DNA from 3 places in the Fictibacillus sp. UD genome. Region 3 is predicted to be linked to each of the others. Evidence: riboswitches for the same ligand, from Rfam matches in the RefSeq annotation. Region 3 holds a riboswitch; each other region holds the start of a gene.
What was found. Region 3 has a riboswitch for S-adenosylmethionine ahead of metK (methionine adenosyltransferase). Riboswitches for the same ligand answer to the same signal wherever they lie in the genome.
Positions count from the first base shown of each region.

Region 1: another riboswitch for S-adenosylmethionine. It lies ahead of P8610_RS09705 (methionine ABC transporter ATP-binding protein); the one in region 3 lies ahead of metK (methionine adenosyltransferase).
Region 2: another riboswitch for S-adenosylmethionine. It lies ahead of P8610_RS12260 (sulfite oxidase-like oxidoreductase); the one in region 3 lies ahead of metK (methionine adenosyltransferase).

Region 1 is NZ_JARUHH010000004.1:319,942-327,368, forward strand. It holds gene P8610_RS09680 (PQQ-dependent sugar dehydrogenase) at 1-621, shown strand, start outside; gene P8610_RS09685 (thioredoxin family protein) at 633-971, shown strand; gene sigI (RNA polymerase sigma-I factor) at 1,443-2,198, shown strand; gene P8610_RS09695 (anti-sigma-I factor RsgI family protein) at 2,289-3,437, shown strand; gene P8610_RS09700 (hypothetical protein) at 3,558-3,902, shown strand; SAM riboswitch class I at 3,983-4,110, shown strand; gene P8610_RS09705 (methionine ABC transporter ATP-binding protein) at 4,428-5,453, shown strand; gene P8610_RS09710 (methionine ABC transporter permease) at 5,446-6,114, shown strand; gene P8610_RS09715 (MetQ/NlpA family ABC transporter substrate-binding protein) at 6,142-6,960, shown strand; gene P8610_RS09720 (carboxymuconolactone decarboxylase family protein) at 7,237-7,427, shown strand, end outside.
Region 2 is NZ_JARUHH010000006.1:178,707-186,133, forward strand. It holds gene P8610_RS12235 (HAAS domain-containing protein) at 1-276, shown strand, start outside; gene P8610_RS12240 (ATP-binding protein) at 479-1,363, shown strand; gene P8610_RS12245 (vWA domain-containing protein) at 1,429-3,360, shown strand; gene P8610_RS12250 (hypothetical protein) at 3,414-3,605, opposite strand; gene P8610_RS12255 (hypothetical protein) at 3,773-4,063, shown strand; gene P8610_RS12260 (sulfite oxidase-like oxidoreductase) at 4,096-4,764, opposite strand; SAM riboswitch class I at 4,840-4,946, opposite strand; gene P8610_RS12265 (hypothetical protein) at 4,987-5,196, opposite strand; gene P8610_RS12270 (hypothetical protein) at 5,229-5,381, opposite strand; gene P8610_RS12275 (S8 family peptidase) at 5,553-6,731, opposite strand; gene P8610_RS12280 (hypothetical protein) at 7,053-7,232, shown strand; gene P8610_RS12285 (carboxymuconolactone decarboxylase family protein) at 7,239-7,427, shown strand, end outside.
Region 3 is NZ_JARUHH010000001.1:39,446-46,872, forward strand. It holds gene P8610_RS00220 (MFS transporter) at 1-389, opposite strand, end outside; gene pckA (phosphoenolpyruvate carboxykinase (ATP)) at 523-2,106, opposite strand; SAM riboswitch class I at 2,370-2,500, shown strand; gene metK (methionine adenosyltransferase) at 2,663-3,868, shown strand; gene P8610_RS00235 (glycosyltransferase family 4 protein) at 4,134-5,291, opposite strand; gene P8610_RS00240 (phosphatase PAP2 family protein) at 5,306-5,857, opposite strand; gene cotJC (spore coat protein CotJC) at 5,978-6,547, opposite strand; gene P8610_RS00250 (spore coat protein CotJB) at 6,569-6,796, opposite strand; gene P8610_RS00255 (spore coat associated protein CotJA) at 6,838-7,059, opposite strand; gene P8610_RS00260 (VOC family protein) at 7,200-7,427, shown strand, end outside.

The sequences.
Region 1 (7,427 bases), on a different contig from region 3:
GGTTTTACACACAATGGTGGCAGGCTTAAATGGGGACCAGATAAAAAGCTGTATATCACAACAGGTGATAGCGGTGATGAGAACCTTTCACAGAATTTGGACAGCCTTGCAGGTAAGATTTTAAGAATAAACAGCGACGGGACGATTCCTAAAGATAACCCGTTCTATCCATCCCCTGTTTATACATATGGCCATCGAAATCCTCAAGGAATGACTTGGGATGAAGAAGGCACCATGTATGCCGCTGAACATGGATCATCGAACTATGACGAAATAAATAAAATTAGTCCTGGTAAGAACTATGGCTGGCCCGTTATACGTGGAAATGAAAGAAGAGAAGGTATGGAAATTCCATGGATCCACTCTGGCAAAGAAACGTGGGCGCCTTCTGGGATACATTATAAAAAAGGATTCATTTATATAGCATCCTTACGAGGAGAAAGTGTAATGAAAGTTAAGACATCTTCCAAAAAGCAAACCTTAATTGTTACCAATGAAGGACGAATTCGTGATATTCTAGTTGATGGAAATGAAATGTACATTGTAACGAACAATACAGATGGAAGAGGGCAGCCGTCTAAAGATGACGATCGGTTGCTAAAAGTTCCATTAGAAAAATAATGGAGTAATTTATGAATGAAATCACACGAAATAACTGGGATGCCGTTATCGAGCAATCGCTAAGCAAACCTTACTTTCTATATTTAGAAACGCCGCTTTGCGGAACATGTAAAATGGGAAAGAAGATGTTTGAAGTTGCGGTAGAAACCATTCGCGTTCAAAAAGGCGAAAATGTTGCAGTAGGAATAAGTAATATTAATGAAATGCCCGAGCTAGCTTCAAAATATGGCGTAACAAGCGTGCCATGTTTACTAATCCTTTCGAGGGGAATCGTCATTAATCGAATTTATGCGCTCCAATCAGCAGGAAATATTTATCAATCAATGTTGAAAATTGTTGAAAAGGAATAAATAGGTTGAAAAAAATGTGTGAAACACCCCACAATTTTTTTATTTCGTCCTAATTCTATAAAAAAATCACTTTTTCGGGGGTTAAAACCCAAGAAAAAAATGGTAATTTAATGTCGCTGTCACACTTCTTTGTAACAAAAAGGAGTGTGTTTTTTCTTTTATAAAAATAGCGTTAAGCACTATGCAAAAGGGTTTAATGAGTTTTCATGAAAATTATCAGTTTGTTTTGTTTATTCAGTATTTTAACGATAACGTCACAAATGTTACGAGCGTTGTAATATTGTTATAGAACTGTATCCTACAAATGTCAAAAGTCATGGTATAAATGAATAGGAGAGCTTGTTAGCATGTTTGCTCCCGTCTTAATTGTGGTAAATAAGAATGATTTTATTTTTAAAACAAAAACAAACGAATTTTAAATAAACCGAACAAAACAGAAAGCAATTTTTCTAACAGAGGTGATTGATAATCATGGCATCTTTAAACTTAAATGCAGTATTTCCGATTGCAAAAAATAAACTAACTAGCATAGAAGATAAGGTTTTAACGATCCAAGAAAGAAACGATGAGAAACTTAGGAATGAACTTATAGGTGATTACCAACCATTTATTAAGAAAGTAACTTCTAAAGTTTGTTCTCAATATATAGATCGTACAATGGACGAGTTTAGTGTAGGTCTTTTTGCCTTCAATGAAGCAATCGACCAATATCAAGAAGGCCAAGGAAGCCGTTTCTTATCATTTGCTGATATGGTTATTAGACGCAGAGTGATTGATTATATTCGAAAAGAAGTACGCCAGAACAGACTGATCTTCTTACAGCCAGACGAGGAAGATGAAGAAGGACGTTTAGAAGAAAGTTACGCAGAGCAAAAAGCTGCGATGGATCATTTTGAAGGCCAGATTCAAGTTGAAAATCGTGTATATGAAATTGAAGAGTACCAAAAGTTACTAAAAACATTTGGATTAAACTTTAAAGTATTAAGCAAACATTGTCCAAAGCACGTAGATGCACGTGAAAATGCTAAAGAAATTGCACGTTTATTAGCTGAAAACGAAGAACTTGCCGCATTTTTAAAGGAAAAAAAGCAATTGCCAATAAAAGATTTATTAAATATGGTATCCTGTAGTCGTAAAACCATAGAGAGAAATCGAAAGTATATAATAGCAGTATCACTTATATATTTAGGCGATTTTCAAGCGCTGAAATCTTACATTCAGCCATAAGGTGAGGTAAAGATGATTACATGGTAAGAGAGTTTCAGCTTCTCTTACCTGTAATTTATACTGATCCTGCTACATGCGGGAGGGATATCATTGAAAAACGGCAGCGGCATTGTCATTGAAGTTCAGAATAAAAAAGCAACACTTCTCATGAAGGATGGAACATTTGTTTCGGTAAGAGTCCCAGCAGGAAAAAGGCCTCTTATAGGCAATGAGTATCAGGCTTCTTATTTTTCGCAAAGAAAAAGGAGTCTTTTTGTGTTGCCATCCATTTCTTTATCTATAGCAGCACTAGTTGCCTTTCTTTTTTTCTCAGGCTTTATCCCTTATACCAGTAAGCAAGCAGCTGCAGCATATGTCAGTTTTGATATTAATCCAAGCCTAGAAGTTGGCGTGGATGAGGATATGCGTGTCGTGGAAATTGATGCTTTTAATAACGAAGCAGAACATATCATAAAGAAATATGAATTTTCTAAGGATAAGTCCATACCGCTTGAACAATTCGCAGATCAACTGATAAAAGCATATGAATCAGAAGGTTATATGGACGATAATCAATCCATGCTGATCACTTCAGTCTCAGACAGCTCAAGCGATAAAAAGACTAAAAAAGAGCTGGATAAAGCATTGAATACTATTGTAAAAAAAGCTGTTGTTCAATATCCTGTGGCAATCACTGTTACAGAATCGAACGAAGATACTCGTAAAAAAGCAAAGCAGCTTGGAGTATCATCGGGTAAATATACTGCATTCCAAAAAGCAAATGAAAATGGAAGAACATATAAAGAAGAAAAGATCAAAGAAGTTAAGTTTCAAGAACTGAAGGTTAATACAGCTTCTTCAAAAGATATTAAAGTAGTTCCGCATCCTCGTAAGATTAAGTCATCACAGCATGAAATTAAGCAAAAATCTGATAAGCCTGTCTTGGATCAAAAGAAACGAGAGCATGATCATAGCCACCATAACAAGAAAGCACAAAAAGATCTTGTGAAAGCTCAAAAGCCGATCAAAATAAAGGCAGACGAAAAACAAGTTAAAAAAAGTAAGCACAACCATATAAGCATAAATAAAAAGCAAAATGAAAAAAGACCTGAAACAAAAAATGCTGTACCCAAAAACGGATATGAATCGAGAAATGCTGGTAAGCCACAAAAGCAAAATCACAAAAGTGATAACAAACAGCAACACAAACAGCAACACAAACAGCAACAAAAACAGCAAAAAAATGAACATAAGCACTAATTTTGAGTAAACCTGTCGTAATACCAATTACGATTTCTTGCGACTGTCGAAGAGTTTATAAAGGTATGTGAATATTCCTCTCGAATCGGTGAAGTAACAACCAATTCGGGGGGGATTTTTATGTTAGATATTTACTACTTTGAAAGCCAGATTGCCAAAAGCCCATATCTTTCACTTTATAATATTCCTGTGAAACCCAGCTTCAAATTCAAGGATGAAACGACTCTCAAAATAGAATACAGAGAAGGAGTAAGGAATCGGACTGTAACATTTACAGGGAATCCGAAATATCTTTCCTTAATGTTAGAAGGGAAGATGAAGCTAAGTACATTGCTGAGGCAAGAGATGATAGAGTTTCATGGAACACTAAGGCAACGATTAAAATGGGAAGCCATTTTTTACTTAAGTTCGCATTGGGAACAAATCTCCGCAGGTGTTTTAGTTAGAACTGCAAAAAATATTTGACACAAATCGACAAGGATGATAATATTCTTCACAGTGATTCAAAACATGTAACGCTTTAACTTAATAAAGTAACACTTTTTTACTTATCACGAGAGGTGGAGGGACTGGCCCTATGAAACCCGGCAACCGCTAGAACGTATGCATTGCATTCGATCTAGAAAGGTGCCAATTCCTGCAAGACTTTTATTAAGGTCTTGGGAGATGAGGAGAACGTGCATAGAATATTATATGCCTTTCTGCTCATATTGAAGCAGAGAGGCATTTTTTGTTTGGCTATGATTAAATAATATTTGTTTTTAGTAATTTCTTTAAACGACATCATTGCCAAGTTGATTGGAGTGCAAGGTGCGAGACTCCTGCGGGACAAGCGGTCAGGTGAGACACTTAAGAGTGAAACGTTACGAATGTGGCTCACCGCCTTCCCCGCGGAAAGCGAGCACCTGAAAAGGAAATCAACTACCTTCAAAATCAGCTGTGAGAATTCAATAAACAGCTTTATTTTTTATAAGAAATGAGGTAAGAATCTTGATTAATCTACAATCAGTCCGTAAAGTCTTTCAAACCAAAGATGGTGAAGTGAAGGCTGTTGATACGGTGGATTTAAACATAAAACAAGGAGAAATATACGGAATTATCGGTTACAGTGGTGCAGGAAAGAGTACCCTTATTCGTATTCTGAACATGTTAGAACGTCCGACTAGCGGAACCGTTACAATCGGTGGTAAAAACATGTCGGAGCTTTCTTCAAAAAAGTTAAGAGAAGCTAGACAAGAAATCTCGATGATCTTTCAGCATTTCAACCTTCTATGGTCTAGAACGGTAAGAGAAAACATTGCTTTTCCACTTGAAATTGCTGGCTATCCAAAAGAAAAAATCAAACAGCGAGTTGATGAACTGATCGACCTAGTTGGATTGGAAGGACGCGGTGGATCTTATCCATCACAGCTAAGTGGCGGTCAGAAGCAGCGTGTTGGTATTGCTCGTGCACTTGCGAATGAACCAAAAGTTCTTTTATGTGATGAAGCCACTTCAGCACTTGATCCTAAAACGACAGACAGCATTCTGGATCTGCTCGTTGAAATCAACCAGAAGCTCGATTTAACGATTGTTCTTATCACACATGAGATGCACGTAATCAGAAAGATCTGTCATCGTGTAGCGGTAATGGAAAAAGGAAAGGTCGTTGAAGAAGGCGATGTACTGAATGTCTTTAAAAATCCGAAAGAACCCATCACGAAGGATTTTGTGAAACAAGTAACAGAGCCTGAAGAAACCGTTGATACGATCAAACAATTTATTGAAGAGTTCCCAGAAGGACGAATCGTTCAGCTTACATTTATAGGTGGCCGGGCAGGGCAGCCATTAATTACAGAATTAATTCGAAATTACGAAGTGGATGTAAACATTCTGCAAGGTAAAATAACACAAACTCAAAATGGACCTTATGGCACGTTGTTTATCCAGATTAAAGGTTCAGAATCTGCACTATCTCGCGCAATGGAGTTCTTAAATAGTGTGCAGGTTGAAGTAGAGGTGATTCATAATGCTTAGTACATGGTTCCCAAACGTACAATGGGACGTTCTTTTAGAAGCGACGAAAGAAACATTATATATGTCAGCTATTTCAGTCGTGATCACATTCATCCTAGGCTTAGCACTTGGACTGGCCTTATTTTTAACATCTCCTGGAAACTTATGGGGAAATAAATTTTTAAACAGTGTAATAGCGATAATCGTTAACGTATTTCGTTCGATCCCGTTCATTATCTTAATTATTTTATTGATTCCTTTTACACGCTTTATCGTTGGTACAATGCTTGGTGCAGAAGCAGCACTTCCAGCCTTAATTGTAGGAGCAGCCCCATTTTACGCTCGTATGGTTGAGATCGCTTTGAGAGAGATTAATAAAGGGGTCATTGAAGCTGCGAAGTCCATGGGTGCTACAAACACTCAGATTATTTTCAAGGTTTTAATTCCTGAAAGTACACCAGCTCTTGTATCAGGAATTACAGTTACAGCGATCGCACTAGTAAGTTACACGGCAATGGCCGGAGTTGTTGGTGCGGGAGGCTTAGGTAACTTGGCTTACATGGAAGGTTATCAACGAGATAACGCGGATGTAACATTGATTTCCACAGTCCTTATCCTGGTTATCGTATTTGTAATCCAATGGATTGGAGACCGTGTTACAACTGCATTAGACAAGAGATAACGTTTAGACAACAAGGAGGAATTTCACATGAAAAAAGTATTATCAGTCCTATTATTAGCTGTCCTTACAGTAGCGCTTGCTGCTTGCGGGAATAAAACAGAAGGCGGAATTAGCGACGAGAAAATCGTTGTTGGCGCATCTAACGTTCCACACGCTGAAATCCTAGAAGAAGCAAAACCTCTTTTAAAAGAAAAAGGCGTTGAACTTGAAATCAAAACATTCCAAGATTACGTTTTGCCGAATAAGTCATTAGATGAAAAAGAAATTGGTGCTAACTACTTTCAGCACGTTCCTTATTTAGAGTCACAAATGAAAGATCATGGCTATAAGTTCGAAAACGCTGGCGGAATCCACATCGAGCCGATCGGTGTTTACTCGAAAAAATACAAATCATTAGATGAATTGCCAGAAGGCGCAACAATCATCATGTCTAACTCTGTAGCTGATCACGGCCGTATGCTTGCATTGCTTGAAAAAGAAGGTTTGATCAAAGTTAAAGAGGGTGCTGGATACGAAGCACAAGTAAAAGATATTGCTGAAAATCCAAAGAAACTTAAATTTAAAGCTGACGTTGATGCAGGAATGCTGCCAAAAGCATATAAAAATGGTGAAGGCGATGCTGTACTCATCAACACAAACTATGCGATTGATGCTGGCCTCAATCCACAAAAAGATGCCATTGCACTTGAAGGAACTGATTCACCATTCGTAAACATCATCACAGTGCGTGAAGGTGACAAAGATAAGAAATCAGTAAAAGCATTAGTAGAAGTATTACGTTCAAAAGAAATTCAAGCTTTCATCGAAAAGAAATATGAAGGCGCAGTAGTACCGGTAACGGAATAATTGAGAGAGAACTGACTTAAACTTTTTAAGTCAGTTTTTTTTGATTGAAAATGACTTTACAACACTTTTATAGTCCTTCAACTAACTTTATAGGCCTACAATTTTTTTTATAGGCCCTAAAAATTAATTTATGGTCCTTCAAATTTTTTTATAGTCCTTCAAAATCATTTATAGGCTTTTCGACAAAAGGACAAAACTTACGATGTTTATTACATAACCGGCTTGCGAATAACTCATACTAATCCTGTTTACTATTTTGTGACAGGAGTGAATGAGATGAAACAAGAAGAACAGCCGCTGCCAGGCGCTAACTCGACTCAATACCACTTGATTCGTTATAAAGAAGGTTTAGGGAAATACAACGAAAATATGCCTGAATTAACTCATGCTTTTAATGAATTTACTCGCCACTGCTTTAAAGAGGGTGAGATCTCTGAGAAGTATAAGCAGCTGATCGCTTTAGGAAT
Region 2 (7,427 bases), on a different contig from region 3:
AACAAAGCATACAATACGCCATCAGTAATTGACCTAGGAACAACAGGAAATATTGTGGCAGCAATACTTGCAGCTGGAATTTTTATCGGAATCGCTTTATGGAGCAAAACGTGGTTTACGATTGTCATACCTGTCATTTTGTTTGTACCTGAATTTCTGATTGGTATGACTTCATTTGAAAAAGAAACGAAGGGAATCATGACGTTATCGATAATGGTTGTGGTGTTCGCAACTTACTACGCGTTCACAGTGAAAAAATCTAAGGAAACTTCATGATTTGAAATGAGAGCTGATTCCTTTTGATCAGCTTTTTTTGTGATGCAATTGCACTTGCATGTTTACCATCAAACACGCCACTTGCACTGAAAAAGCTTACAATGTTACATTGTGTAAGGCTTTACACAGCTAATTAGTGGAAATACTGTTGATAGATAAGGTGATCTTGAAACAGATCATCGAAATAGAAAGGATTTTTGATATGAATCTTCAAATTCCGATTGAAATAAAAGAAAAGCTGCAGAAAGAGGCGACGAAACGATTAGAAAACTTGCCGGATGTATATAAAGAATTGATTGGTGAGCGCGGCTACACAGCGCCTGACGCTTCACTTATAGAAGATGCTGTGATCGCACTGGCATTAGGAAAAAATGTCCTGTTAAAGGGACCGACTGGTTCGGGTAAAACGAAGCTAGCCGAGCTGCTTTCAAACGTGTTCGGACAGCCGCTTCATCAAGTGAACGCTTCTGTTGACTTAGACGCTGAAGCTCTTCTCGGCCACAAAACATTAAGCTACAACGAGGGAAAGCAAGAGATTGAGTTCATTCCAGGACCTGTAACGAAAGCGGCAATGAACGGACACTTTCTCTACATCGATGAGATCAACATCGCAAAACCAGAAACGCTCCCGATTCTAAACGGAATGCTCGATTACCGCCGTACGATTGCAAATCCGTTTACTGGTGAAGTGGTAAAAGCGCAGCCTGGATTCAATGTCATCGCTGCAATTAACGAAGGGTACATCGGAACGGTGCCGCTTAATGAGGCGTTAAAAAATCGCTTCGTTGTGATCGAAGTGCCTTATATTCAAGGTGATACATTAAAAGAAATGCTTAAAAACCAGTCTCAGCAAAAAGACGAAGACGTTCTCTCGAAGTTTGTCCAGCTTTCATCTGACCTTATCGGTCAGGCGAAAGCCGGCCATCTGTCCGAGGACGCCGCATCCATCCGCGCACTGCTAGATGCGGCCGACCTCTCCGTCTACTTGCCGGCGAAGCGCGCCATCCAGCGCGCTATCGCCGACAAGCTCGAAGATGCCCGCGAACGCGCCCTCGTTTCCAACGTGGCTGCGACACTGTTTGCGTAAGCTGGGAAATGGGGTCTGACCCCACACAATTTATTTCCCACGACGATTTTGGAGGTTTTCCCTAGATGAAATTCCTAATATTTGCGGATACAAAGATCGATTCTTTTGTTCACATGCAACTGATCGATCTTTCACGCTCACTCTCAAAAGTGGATAAAATGGATGTTTCGTTCTCGTACCACTCGTACCTTGAACGAAAAAGCGGCGTCACTCACGTCAGCCAATTCTGGAACCCATACCCGCGCGACATTCAGCTGGAAGGCTGGAAATCGGACGTGTATTTGCGCAGCTACGGAACGCAATTTCATACGGATGACCACGTGATTTGGAACACGCTTCAGCAGCTGAAATCCCATCCGCACCGGGAATTTCTCAAGCAGGTCCTTCTATTCGCGGAAGACTTCCGATTAGAACAGATCTGTACATATGACCGGCCGGGGATGATACATGCGTTTAAGCTGCGTAAAGAAACATTCCAGGTGCACTACAATCGGGAGTACCGAAAACATATTCAGCAAAAGCGTGAACTCGACGCGCTTTTTTGTCATATCATCCTTTTAGCCAATAAACGCTTTGTGACGGTGCCGCAAGAAACGCAAGCACTCTACCAAGAGCTGCGACCGCTGCTCACAAAACTAACGACAGCTCAATCAACACAAAACATTGCTGCAATTATCATCCAAATGGCTGAAATCATACAAGCATACACTGACCTGAAAGACATGAAAACCGCTTACCGCAGTTTCAGCGATCAGTCGAAACACACAGATACAACTCAAGAAAACGAACAGGATTTTGACGACCTAACACGCAACAACGAAACAAAAACGAAGAAAACAATTACTAAAGATGATGATTCCGAAAAGGATGAAGACGATCAAGAGAAAGAATCACACTCGTCCTGGCACGATGAAACATCTGACCCCCAGGATTCATTTTTACAAATGGATCTCGATCAAGGGACAAACACGGATTTATTAGGAGAAGGTGCGAGGGAGGCCGAAAGTGGAGATGCGGTGTTTGGATCGGTCCAAACGAGCGCGCAGTCGACGGACAATAACGACTTCAACACCGAAAACGAACACGAAGCCGAAACCGACAACAACCAAACTGGTTCCGACTCTGTCAACCATTTTCCATACGGGGAAGTAAACAAAAACGTAACCGAACACTTTGTTCCTGCAAAACAAGCATCACCAGACGAAATTGCGCAATACGATGAATACAACCAAGAAATTGCTCCGTTCGTCTCGCAGCTCAAACAAAACTTCTTAAAAACGATGGAGCACAAGCGAACAGCACCAAGAGAAGATCTGCATTTTGGAAGACTTGGGAAGAAGCTTACAAGACTAGCAACCGACAAGAACCCAAGACTTTTCCGAAAGAAACAAGAATCTCAGCATGAACTCGACACAACGTTCACGTTGCTCGTAGACTGTTCAGCGTCCATGTTCAACAAGATGGAAGAGACGCAAAAGGGTATCGTTCTTTTTCACGAAACGCTAAAAGCGCTCAGAATTCCGCATTCTGTCGTCGGTTTTTGGGAAGATGCTGCTGATGCTACAACGAACGACCAGCCGAACTACTTTCATGAGGTGATCTCCTACCGAAATTCACTTCATCAGTCAGGGGCATCCATCATCCAGCTCGAGCCGCAAGAAGACAATCGTGACGGCTATTCGATCCGGCGAATGGGTGAGGAGCTCACAAAACGGCTGGAGCAGCAAAAAATTCTGCTCGTTTTCTCAGACGGTGAGCCAGCTGCCTTTGATTACGAAACGCACGGTGTGCTCGATACGCACGAAGCGGTTACTCGAACTCGAAAACTCGGAATCGAAACGATCGGCATGTTTATAGCAAACGGAGAAATAACAGAGGAAGAAGAGAAGCTGATGCAGAACATTTACGGTCCGCAAAACGTTGTTGTACCAAGTGCTGCGGAACTTGTGGACTACCTCATGCCTGTACTGCGTAAATTGCTTTTTAAATCTTTATAAAACACCAAAAACGCCAGGGGCATCACAACCCCAGGCGTTTTTTTATGTATGTATTAATACTCTAGCAGCTTCAGCCAAGCAAAGATCACGCCAACAAACCCCGTGTAGCTAAAAATCCTGACAGACCACTCTGGTAAGGCTGTTCGAAGCAGGCTTGAGAATATGCCGACAATAATAAAAGCAGCCAGCAAAATATAAATTGAAATGATATCAAACGGAATCCGAAAAGACAGCCAGTGTTCCATCGCCAAACCTCCCCTAATATGGATAATATCGGTCAAAATGCCTTTACATTAAGAAAGAAATAAAAATTAGCACCCGAAATCCAGCATTCTAAACAGTTAAATCGGGCACCGGAACTAGGGCAAACGCATATTGTATGGTAGATATCAGGGTGTGAGGAGTGAATGGTTTGAACCAGCGTGTAGTAGACGTCATTTTAGCAGAAGCAGAAGAAGAATACTTAGCGAACAATAAGGACGGTGCAACGTTTGCAGCTGAACTCGCCTTACTTGCATCAACGCTAGTAACTGCCGGTGATTTCCTGGCAACTTTTAGTGCTGCCATCGCGCTAAAGCAAATCTACATCGATCAAGCGCAAGCTCAAAAAGATCAGCAAGAACAAGAAGCGCAGATGAAAGAAATCCAAGATCAGTTGACTGCACTCAAAAACGAAATCAAAATGCTAAGGGGGAAAAGGTAGCTTTACTTTTCCCTTTACTTTTTTCCTAACAATCAATCATACTCTTTCTTCTTCCACTCATCCTCAGGCATCTCAAACTCGTCGCTCGAGAAACGCTCCTCCTTGAACGGGTCACCGTACATATGAAACCCATTCTGCTCCCAAAAACCAGGCTGATCTTCCGCTAAAAATTCAAACTTTCGGATCCACTTTGCACTTTTCCAGAAATACAGATGAGGCACAATAAGACGAAGCGGGAAACCGTGCTTGTCTGTCAGCCGTTTACCTTCAAACGAGTGTGCGAGCAGTACATCGTCACGCAGCAGATCTTCAAGTGGCACATTCGTTGTATAATCGTAATCCGCGTGGACCATCACGTACTTCGCTTTCGGATCCACATTAAAGTGCTTCAGAAAGTCTGTAAACTTTACGCCCTCAAACGCATTGTCGAATCGTGACCATCTCGTTACACAATGAATATCGCGTACGACTGTCGTTTGCGGCATCTTCATGATGTCTTCAAAAGTAAATTCGACATGTTTCCCAACGAGTCCTTCTACAGATAACGACCATTTTTTCATGTCATAAACAGGCACGTCACCTTCATGCAAAATGGGAAACCGTTCCGTCATGACTTGTCCAGGCGGCAACCTGCCTTCAAGTTTTTCATCAACCTCAGGAACGCGCATCTTCTTTATGCGATCGGCTTTATTAAGACCCATAAATCACATCATCCTCTCTAATAAACTAAAAAACGCCCTCTTTTAAAAAAAGAGGACGAATGATTCCGTACAATCCTCTTATCTTTCAGTTTTGTAAACTGTTAGATGTAGCACCGTGCCTATAAAATAGGTGGTTGCCGGGCTTCATAGGGCTAAATCCCTCCGCCTGCTCGAAATAAGAGACCGAATAAATCGGCTGAAACGTTATAAAAGTTACACCTATTATGACATAGGGGCATGAAAAATCAATGACATTTCTTTAGATATTCCAAGATACAATACGACAATTCCGAAAATCGCTGTGCTGATCAAGAAAAAGTACACAATTTTTTCTTCTGCTTCTTTTTCGCTCTGTCTTTTTTCAACCTCAGTCGATTCGCTCTTGCCAGAACCTTGCGACGTTCGTTTCTTTTGCTTACCAAAACCAAACATAGGAACAACCTCCGCTCTTAACACGTTTCCTGTTAACAGTTTTTCATATAAAAGCGAATTTTAAACAAGATAGTTTTTGCAAAGCTTTGTTGCTCTTGGAAGTGTTGATTTTCGCTCCAGGCTGCTCGCTTTCCGCGGGGCAGGCGGTGAGCCACATTTGGACGTTTCACTCTTAAGTGTCTCACCTGCCCGCCTGTCCCGCAGGAGTCTCGCAGCCTTCCGCTCCAATCAACATATCAAAGAAGTAATTAGGACAAACCACCTTAAAAACCACATTCTTTTAGGATTTTAAACAAAAAACCCCTAGAAGTCTTATACAAAAGACTTCTAGAGGCTATGAAACAACTTTTCACAAATTATTGCTGTACGGCTTTTGCGGCATTAACACGGCCGTTTTGGAACAGCGTGCCTGTGCCTGTTACAGGATCTGCCGTATCTTCAAGCGCTGCACGGATTTGTGAAGCATTTTTACCTTGAGCGGCGAGAAGTCCAGCTACACCCGCAACAACAGGTGATGCCATGGAAGTACCTGAGAAACTCGCATACTGATTGTTTGGTGTTGTCGAATAGATGGCAACTCCAGGAGCAGCGATATCAACCCACGTACCAAAGTTAGAGAACGAAGCTTTTTGATCGTTTTGATCAGTAGCCGCTACCGCGATCGCGTTCGAATAGTAAGCAGGGTAGCTAGGAAGGGCTACACCAGAGTTGCCAGCCGCAGCTACAACAACGGAACCTTTATTCCAAGCATAGTTCACCGCATCTTGAAGCGTCTGCGTACCTACCGATCCACCAAGACTTAAGTTAATAACCTGCGAGCCTTGGTCAGCCGCATAACGGATGCCTTGTGCAACATCATCCAATGAACCGCTGCCTTCTGCGTCCAGCACGCGAACAGCTAGAATAGAAGCTTTAGGAGCGAGTCCTGCGATACCAACACCGTTATTCGTGTTCGCAGCTGCGATTCCGGCAACGTGAGTTCCATGTTCGTTCTCATCGATCGGGTCGTTGTCATCATCAACAAAGTCAGCACCCTTAATTACTTTTCCGGCTAGATCCGGGTGGTTATAGTCAACGCCTGTGTCAATCACGGCGATTTTTACAGATGACGCACTTTGCGTTGTGTCCCAAGCTTGCTCGGCACTAACTTTTTGAGGAGCGTATTGCTGCTTGTATGCAGGATCGTTCGGAACATAACTTGCATGAAACGTGGCATTTGGCTCAGCGTATTCAACCGAGTCAAGGTTCTCGAAATTCTTAACAGCTTCTGCCACACTGCCATCGACTTTTACAACGGTAAAGTCTTTCGTCACATCCACCACTTTACCGCCAAACTTTGAAACTGTATTTTCAACAGAGCTTGCAGCTGAAACAGAATCTTTAAAGTGTACGATAATTTCCTGAGATGCAGCTTCCTGCTTAGCTGAAGGTGTAAACGAAGCTTCCTTCACTCCTGACTCAGCAGCTGAAGCTGGAAGAGCCAAAGAGACGACTAGTGGTACTGATGCGGCAACTGCCACGAAACGCTTTAACATAAAAATCACTCCTCAGATGTATTTACCAAGCGACTTGGCTTTGGTTAGTAAGGAATTCAACAGCATTCTACAAAACCCTCTATTGTTATCTGAAAATAATTATAACTTACTACAACGCTGTCGAAAGCGAGACTTTTTATCTATGGTTAAAGCGTAACACGTGTAACCATTTTATTATCTTAAGATAAAGTTACGATAGTAAACATTACATAACAACTCTGTAAAGGAAGCGCAAATACGTGAACTGAAACAGAATAATGTGACACTTTGGAAAAATCATGTAAGCTTAAAAAGAAGTGTATATAAGGAGGAGGATAAAAAATGGCACGGTTACCTGAAGTGAATGTTGAAGGAACACCATTTAAAAAAGCCCTTGCTAATGCGCCGGGAATTCTTGATGCTTTTCAGCAAATGGACAAAGCACTGAACAACATCCTGGAACCAGAACTTATGGAAATGCTCCGCTTGCGTGCGGCCTCAAACAACGGCTGCGATTACTGACAAAGCATGGACTACGGGACTCTGGACGAGTCCACTCGACAAACAGCGATGAAACAAGGAAACTCTGAACTATCAGACCGCCAGCGGCTAGCTTTAGAACTTGCAGACCACATCATGGCTTATCATGGACAGCTGCCAGATGAACTTTACGGCCGATTAACTCAACATTTTACCCGCGAAGAAATCATTGCGCTC
Region 3 (7,427 bases):
ACGATTTCCTTAAGTTTTCCGTTTTTTGCGGGATTAAATATAGAAGAACATACCCCAAGTAAGAATAATAACGTATAGATGTGCCATAATTGATCTGCAAAAATCAAGCCCATTATGACAAATCCTCTTGCGATATCAGATGCGATCATGACGTATTTTCTTTCTAAACGATCAGCAAAAACTCCAGAGATCGGTCCTAATAATGTCATAGGAATAGCGAGGGACAAAACAATCAAAGAAATTTCAAGTGGTGTTGCATTCCATTTTAGCCCTACAAGAGTAAAAATGGCCAGGATAGAGAGCCAGTCGCCAAGGTTCGAAATGAACTGTGCAGAAATTAAAAAACGATACGGTTTGTTTTGAAGCAGTTTTTCTGAAGATTGTTCCAATTCATCAGCCCCTAAAATATAATTGACATCCATGTCACTATTATAATCGACACCGATGTCATTTTACAATAAAAAGTTTCCAATAAATACAAAAAAACAGCCCCCCATTACACGGGGAGGCTGTTTTTTGTAATTATACCAATGGTCCAGCTTGTGAAATCTCAGATGACACGGAATTGAACTTTTCGAAGTTCGCTTTAAATTTAGCAGCAAGTTCTTTTGCTTTCACATCATATTGATCTTGGTCTGCCCAAGTTTTCTTCGGTTGAAGAACTTGATCAGGTACACCAGGACAATGTGTTGGGATATGAAGGCCGAAGATAGGATCTACAACGGTTTCAACAGAAGCTAGCTCACCTTCTAATGCTGCCTGCACCATTGCACGTGTGTGTCCTAAGTTCATACGACTTCCAACACCGTACTCTCCACCAGACCACCCAGTGTTAACGAGGTACACTTGCACATTGTGCTGATCAATTTTCTTTCCAAGCATTTCAGCGTAAACTGTTGCTGGTAATGGAAGGAAAGGTGCACCGAAGCAAGTAGAGAACGTTGCTTGTGGTGATGTTACACCTCTTTCAGTTCCAGCAAGCTTACTTGTGTAGCCAGACAAGAAATGGTACATCGCTTGTTCCTTAGTTAGTTTGCTGATTGGAGGCAATACTCCGAATGCATCAGCCGTTAAGAAGATGATCGTGTTCGGATGGCCTGCAACACTTGGTTGAATAATATTTGGAATCGCATCTACTGGATAAGCTGCTCGTGTATTTTCTGTTAATGTAGAGTCCTTGTAATCAGCTACTCTGGAATCTGGATCGATCATGACATTTTCTAGTACGCTTCCAAAACGGATCGCATTCCAAATTTGCGGCTCCTTTTCTTTAGATAGATCGATTGTTTTTGCGTAACATCCGCCCTCAATGTTGAAGACGCCTGTGTTAGCCCAGCCGTGTTCATCATCCCCGATCAAACGGCGGTTTGGATCTGCGGATAGTGTAGTTTTTCCAGTTCCAGAAAGACCAAAGAAAAGTGCAACGTCCCCTTCATTTCCAACGTTTGCTGAACAATGCATAGAAAGAATCCCTTTTTCAGGAAGCATGTAATTCATAACTGAGAAAACGGATTTCTTAATCTCACCGGCATATTCTGTACCACCGATGAGTACGATGCGTTTCTCGAAGGATATGATGATAAATGTTTCGGAATTTGTTCCATCTTCAGCTGGATTTGCTTGGAATCCAGGTGCTGAAACTACCGTGAATTGTGATTCGTGTGCAGCCAGCTCATCTTGGTTCGGGCGTACGAACATTTGATGAGCAAACAAGTTATGCCAAGCGTACTCGTTAATAACTTGAATAGGAAGACGATACTCACGGTCTGCACCAGCAAACCCTTTGAATACGAATAATTCCTCTTTGCTGCCTAAGTATTGAAGTACTTTTTTGTATAATTTATCAAAGTTTTCAGGTGAAAATGGCTTATTTACTTTTCCCCAATCAATTGAATCTTTAACAGAAGCGTCTTCAACGATAAATTTATCCTCAGGGGAACGGCCTGTGTATTTCCCCGTAGTAGCTTGAAGTGCTCCTGTGGATGTCAGGATGCCCTCTTTGCGCTTAAGAGATTTTTCTACTAAAACCGGAACAGGTAAGTTCTGGTGAGTTGTTCCACGGGTCACAAGATCATTTAGGGTTGTCGTAAATTCCAAAGTATTCATATCAGACAGTACCATCCTTTATCCTAGAGTGATATATTCGAAAATTAGTATAACACATTAAATTAAATAATGTATACTATTTTATGAAAGTGCATCAAAAAAGTTCGTACTTCACAAAAAAAGATCATAATCCAACGAGTATTATCCATCATATTAAAAACGCTTTCAACAATAACATCTCAGCACTCTAAAGTTATTGATATTCCTGTTGTTTTCTATTGACATAGGTGTACCATTGCGCTATCATATTTCGAGAACGGCTACTCTTATTCTGAGTAGGTGGAGGGACAGGCCCTATGAAACCCAGCAACCGACATGAAAGTGGTGAATTACGATCCACTCGAAATGAAAAGGTGCTAACCTGCAAGGTGAAAATAACCTTGGACAATAAGAGGTTGAAGGCATTTGGATTTATAAACCTTTTCCCTCGTGAATGTATGTGAAACAGGGAAGGGCTTTTTTTATGCCTTTTTCAAGTAAAGAACATAAACTGTACAAAATAGATAAGAATAAAGTACCGTATCATACTGAAAGCAGTTAAAGGGAGGATATTAACTTGTCCAAAAAAGTTAGTCGTCGTTTATTTACATCTGAATCCGTTACAGAAGGACATCCAGATAAGATCTGTGACCAAATCTCAGATGCGATTTTAGATGAAATTTTAGCCAATGATGCAAATGCTCGTGTAGCATGTGAAACATCTGTAACTACAGGTCTAGTACTTGTTGCAGGTGAGATCACAACTTCTACTTATGTAGATATCCCAAAAGTAGTTCGTGAGACAATTAAAGAAATCGGTTATGACCGTGCGAAATATGGTTTCGATTCTGAAACGTGTGCAGTACTAACTTCTATCGATGAGCAATCTGCTGATATCGCTATGGGTGTAGACCAAGCTCTAGAAGCTAGAGAAGGTTCAATGACAGATGCTGAGATCGAAGCAATCGGTGCAGGTGACCAAGGTCTAATGTTCGGATTTGCTTGTAACGAAACAGAAGAGCTTATGCCTCTTCCAATCTCACTAGCTCATAAATTATCTCGCCGTCTTACAGAAGTTCGTAAGTCTGAAGAAATTCCTTACTTGCGTCCAGATGGAAAAACTCAAGTAACAGTTGAATATGATGAGAACGATAAACCCGTTCGTATTGATACAATTGTAATTTCTACTCAGCATCACCCGGAAAACACGCTTGAAGAAATTCAAAGAGACGTGAAAGAAAAAGTAATCAAGCCAGTTGTTCCTGCTGAATTAATCGATGAGAACACAAAATACTTTATCAACCCAACAGGCCGTTTCGTAATCGGTGGACCTCAAGGTGACGCTGGTCTTACTGGCCGTAAGATCATTGTTGATACTTACGGTGGATATGCTCGTCACGGTGGCGGTGCATTCTCTGGTAAGGATGCTACAAAAGTTGACCGTTCTGCTGCATACGCTGCTCGTTATGTTGCGAAGAACATCGTTGCATCTGGTCTTGCTGACAAAGTTGAAGTTCAGCTTGCATATGCAATCGGTGTTGCTCAACCGGTATCAATCGCTGTAAACACATTCGAAACAGGTAAAGTATCTGAAGAAGTTCTTGTAGAACTAGTTCGCAACAACTTCGATCTACGTCCTGCTGGAATCATCAAGATGCTTGATCTTCGTCGTCCGATTTACAAGCAAACTGCTGCATATGGTCACTTTGGCCGTACAGATGTTGAACTTCCTTGGGAGAAAACAGATAAAGCAGAAGAGCTTAAAAAACAAGCTAATATTTAATGATATGATGAGACAGACTTCCTCTATAGGGAGTCTGTTTTTTTATGCTTTCATGCATGCAGAATGTCGAAATTTGAAGAAAGACTCATTATTTAGTATTTAGACTCAATAAAGTAAAATTAGACTCATTATTTAGTATTTAGACTCAATAAAGTAAAATTAGACTCAATAAACGATAAACAGACTCTATTACCGTCAAGTGAAGAGCACAAAAAAAAGGATTTACTCCCTCAAAATGAGTAATCCTTCGTTTTATAGGTTCTTTTTAAGCAATAATGGTTTTGCTTTTGTTTTGTCTGTAAGCAACTTCTTCATATTGCATGAACAGGTTTCCAAAAATGACTGACCAAGATTGAGTCAGCGCATAATTCCGTGCTTTTAATTTCATAGATTGTAAGAGCAGAGGGTCATCCAACATGGATACTGTGTTCTGTATGAAAGATTCTGCGTTTCCAGCTTCACAAATCCTTCCTGTAAGCCCATCTTGAACGATTTCTTTTACACCACCACGATTAGATACAATCGCAGGCAAACCAGATGCAGCTGCTTCTAAAACAACATTGCCGAATGTTTCTGTTGAAGAAGGAAATATAAAAAGGTCAGCCGCACGATATACACCGGCAAGGTCTTCACCAGATAGATAGCCTGCACATGTTACATTAAGGTGTTCTTTTTCCCATTGATCAACAATGTGTCTGCTAGGACCGTCGCCAACAATAAGCCAGTGAACATTTTCTCTTAATGCAGGTGGCAGTTTATTGATCATTTCATGCAGAATCTCTAAATCTTTTTCCGGAGCCAGTCTTCCTACATACAAGAAGATATACTTCTCTGTGATCTTATATTTTTCTCGAACGAAAGTGTCATGCTTATGAGGTGTGAACATATCACAGTCAACTCCTCTTGACCATATTTCTACGTTTTTAAAACTTTTGCTGTGCAGAATTTGTCGTGTTTCTTGACTTGGAACAAAGTTTTTTTCAAAGTGTCTATGAAACCATTGAAGGTACCGCCAAAGTAAGGGTGATAGAAATTCAAGATGGTAGTATGCAAGGTAACGGTCAAAATGGGTGTGATAAGAGGCAACCATGGGAATGTTCTCTTTCCTGCCGTAACGCATTCCAAATAGACCAACAGTAAAAGGAGTAGCTATATGAAGGAGGTCCGGTTTAAAATTATTCAATTCACTATTCAACGCACGCAGTTGGGGAATGGCAAGCCTGCACTCAGGGTATAGAAAGAGTGGCAGGCTTTTCATTGCATAATATTGATCACATTCCATTTTAGGAAGCTCATCTAATGAGGGCATGATCACTTTATATTCAACATCATTCTTCTCCATGTAATCAGTAAGTCTTTTTAAAGTACGTGCAACACCATTAATTTGAGGGTAGAACGTATCTGAAAAGAGAGCGAGCTTCATTTTCTCATCTCCTTTTATAGGAAGTAAGGCAAGATAAAGCTATTTACTAAAAACAAAGAAAAGAAGCTGGAACTGATTCCTAAAATCATTCCTGCAAGAACATCAGAAGGATAGTGCAGACCCAAGTACATGCGAGAAATGGCTACTAAAAGGGCAGCGACTAATAAGAAAATACCGAGAAACGGATTTAGTAAAATTAATGGTGTAACGATTGAAAAGATAGCTGTAGTGTGACCAGACGGAAATGAATGATCCTTTAGCGGGTTGTTGCCGATGTTCGTATCGGGAAGACTTAAATATGGCCGCTTTCGAGGATACATTTTTTTAGAGATGGCAACAGGAATGTGGCTAATCATTAATGAAAGCATACAAACGATTCCCCAAGATTTTAAATGCATAGGGAGAAATAACAGAAGCAAGATACTTGTAGATATGGTAGCTGTTGCACCACCAAGATGTGTCCATAAGTGAAAGAAATGGTCCATTGAATCCCTGTGCAGTCTTCCATTAATGAGCCGGAAAAATGTACACTCTTTTTCATAAAGCCAATCAATTACTTTAGTCATAAAGATATCCCCCTTGCCTCTCGTTTTGTTTGTTAACTTAATCATATAAGGCAATTGTAAGGAGAACATGAAGACAGTATGAATTTATTATAAAAAAAACCATCCTGCATCGAGGATGGTTTAAAAAAATATTTTTCTGTCACGCTCTTCTTTTAATATTTCAACTGCCTCACGGAAACGCTGTGAGTGAATAATCTCCCTCTCTCTCAAGAAGCGAAGTGAGTCATTAAGGTCAGGGTCATCAGACATATTTATAATCCATTGATAGGTTGCGCGTGCTTTTTCTTCTGCTGCAATGTCTTCATATAAATCGGCTATGGGATCCCCTTTGGCAGCTATGTAGCTTGCGGTAAAAGGTACACCTGCTGCATTATGATAAAACAGTGCACTGTCGTGATTAACGTAATGATCTGCAATCCCAGCAGCTTTTAATTGTTCAGGAGTAGCATCTTTTGTCAGTTTATAGATCATCGTGGCAATCATCTCGAGATGTGCAAACTCTTCAGTACCGATATCTGTTAGCAGTCCGATTACTTTATCGGGTATCGTATACCGCTGATTTAAATAGCGGAGTGCAGCTGCGAGCTCTCCGTCTGCACCACCATATTGTTCGATTAAGTATTTAGCAAGAGTCGGATTACATGAAGTTACTTTTACAGGATATTGCAATTTCTTTTCATATACCCACATTCAAGCGTACCTCCTATTTTTCTATATCTGCCATGGCCATGGTCCATCGCTCCAGTTCCAGGGCATACCAGAATAGCTGTTTCCGTATTGTTGAAGCGGACCGTATTTTGACTCAATCGCTCGTTTAATTTGTTTTCTCTGTTTAGCAAATTGATTGAATTGCTGAACCGCTGATTGATCTTGTGGATGTGTATCTAAGTACAGAGTAAGCTCAACAAGAACAAAATCAACAGCTTGAAGTTCCTCCATCCATTGATAGAACTCTTGAGGTAAAGTTGGCTGCACAGAAACTACCTCCTTCTTTCATATGGATTTTCGTAATAATCATAAAAGGCTGGCCAAAGTGTACCCTTTTGCAAAGCCTCCTTAGGTGAATATTGGGGAAGGTTGTATGGCTGAAACCCCATATATAAATTAGGCGGAGTCGAGTAATACTTCTTCCCAATTGGAGGGCACGGGTCATACGGGCTATGGTATGGCACATATGATTTTTGATTCGAGCTTCTGTCCATGTGATACCTTCCTTTCATAAAGTTAACTTTTTATTATAGGTATTCATGCGGTAAAGGGGACAGTACGAATTAATCTCAAATTGTTTAATTCTGTGTTAAACTTATGGACAAAACATGAAGGTAGATGAGGTGGAAATTACATGTATTCAGGCATACACCATGTATCGTTGCTAGTAACGAATTTAAAAGAATCTCTTTATTTTTACGAAGGAATTCTAGGTTTCAAACAAAACAAAAAACGCCCTTCATTTGATTTTCCGGGCGTCTGGTATGATATCGGGAACACGCAGCTTCACTTAATCGTACATCCGAAAGGAAAGGCTAGAAGAGGTACCACTGAGATTGACAGCAGGGATGGTCACTTTGCG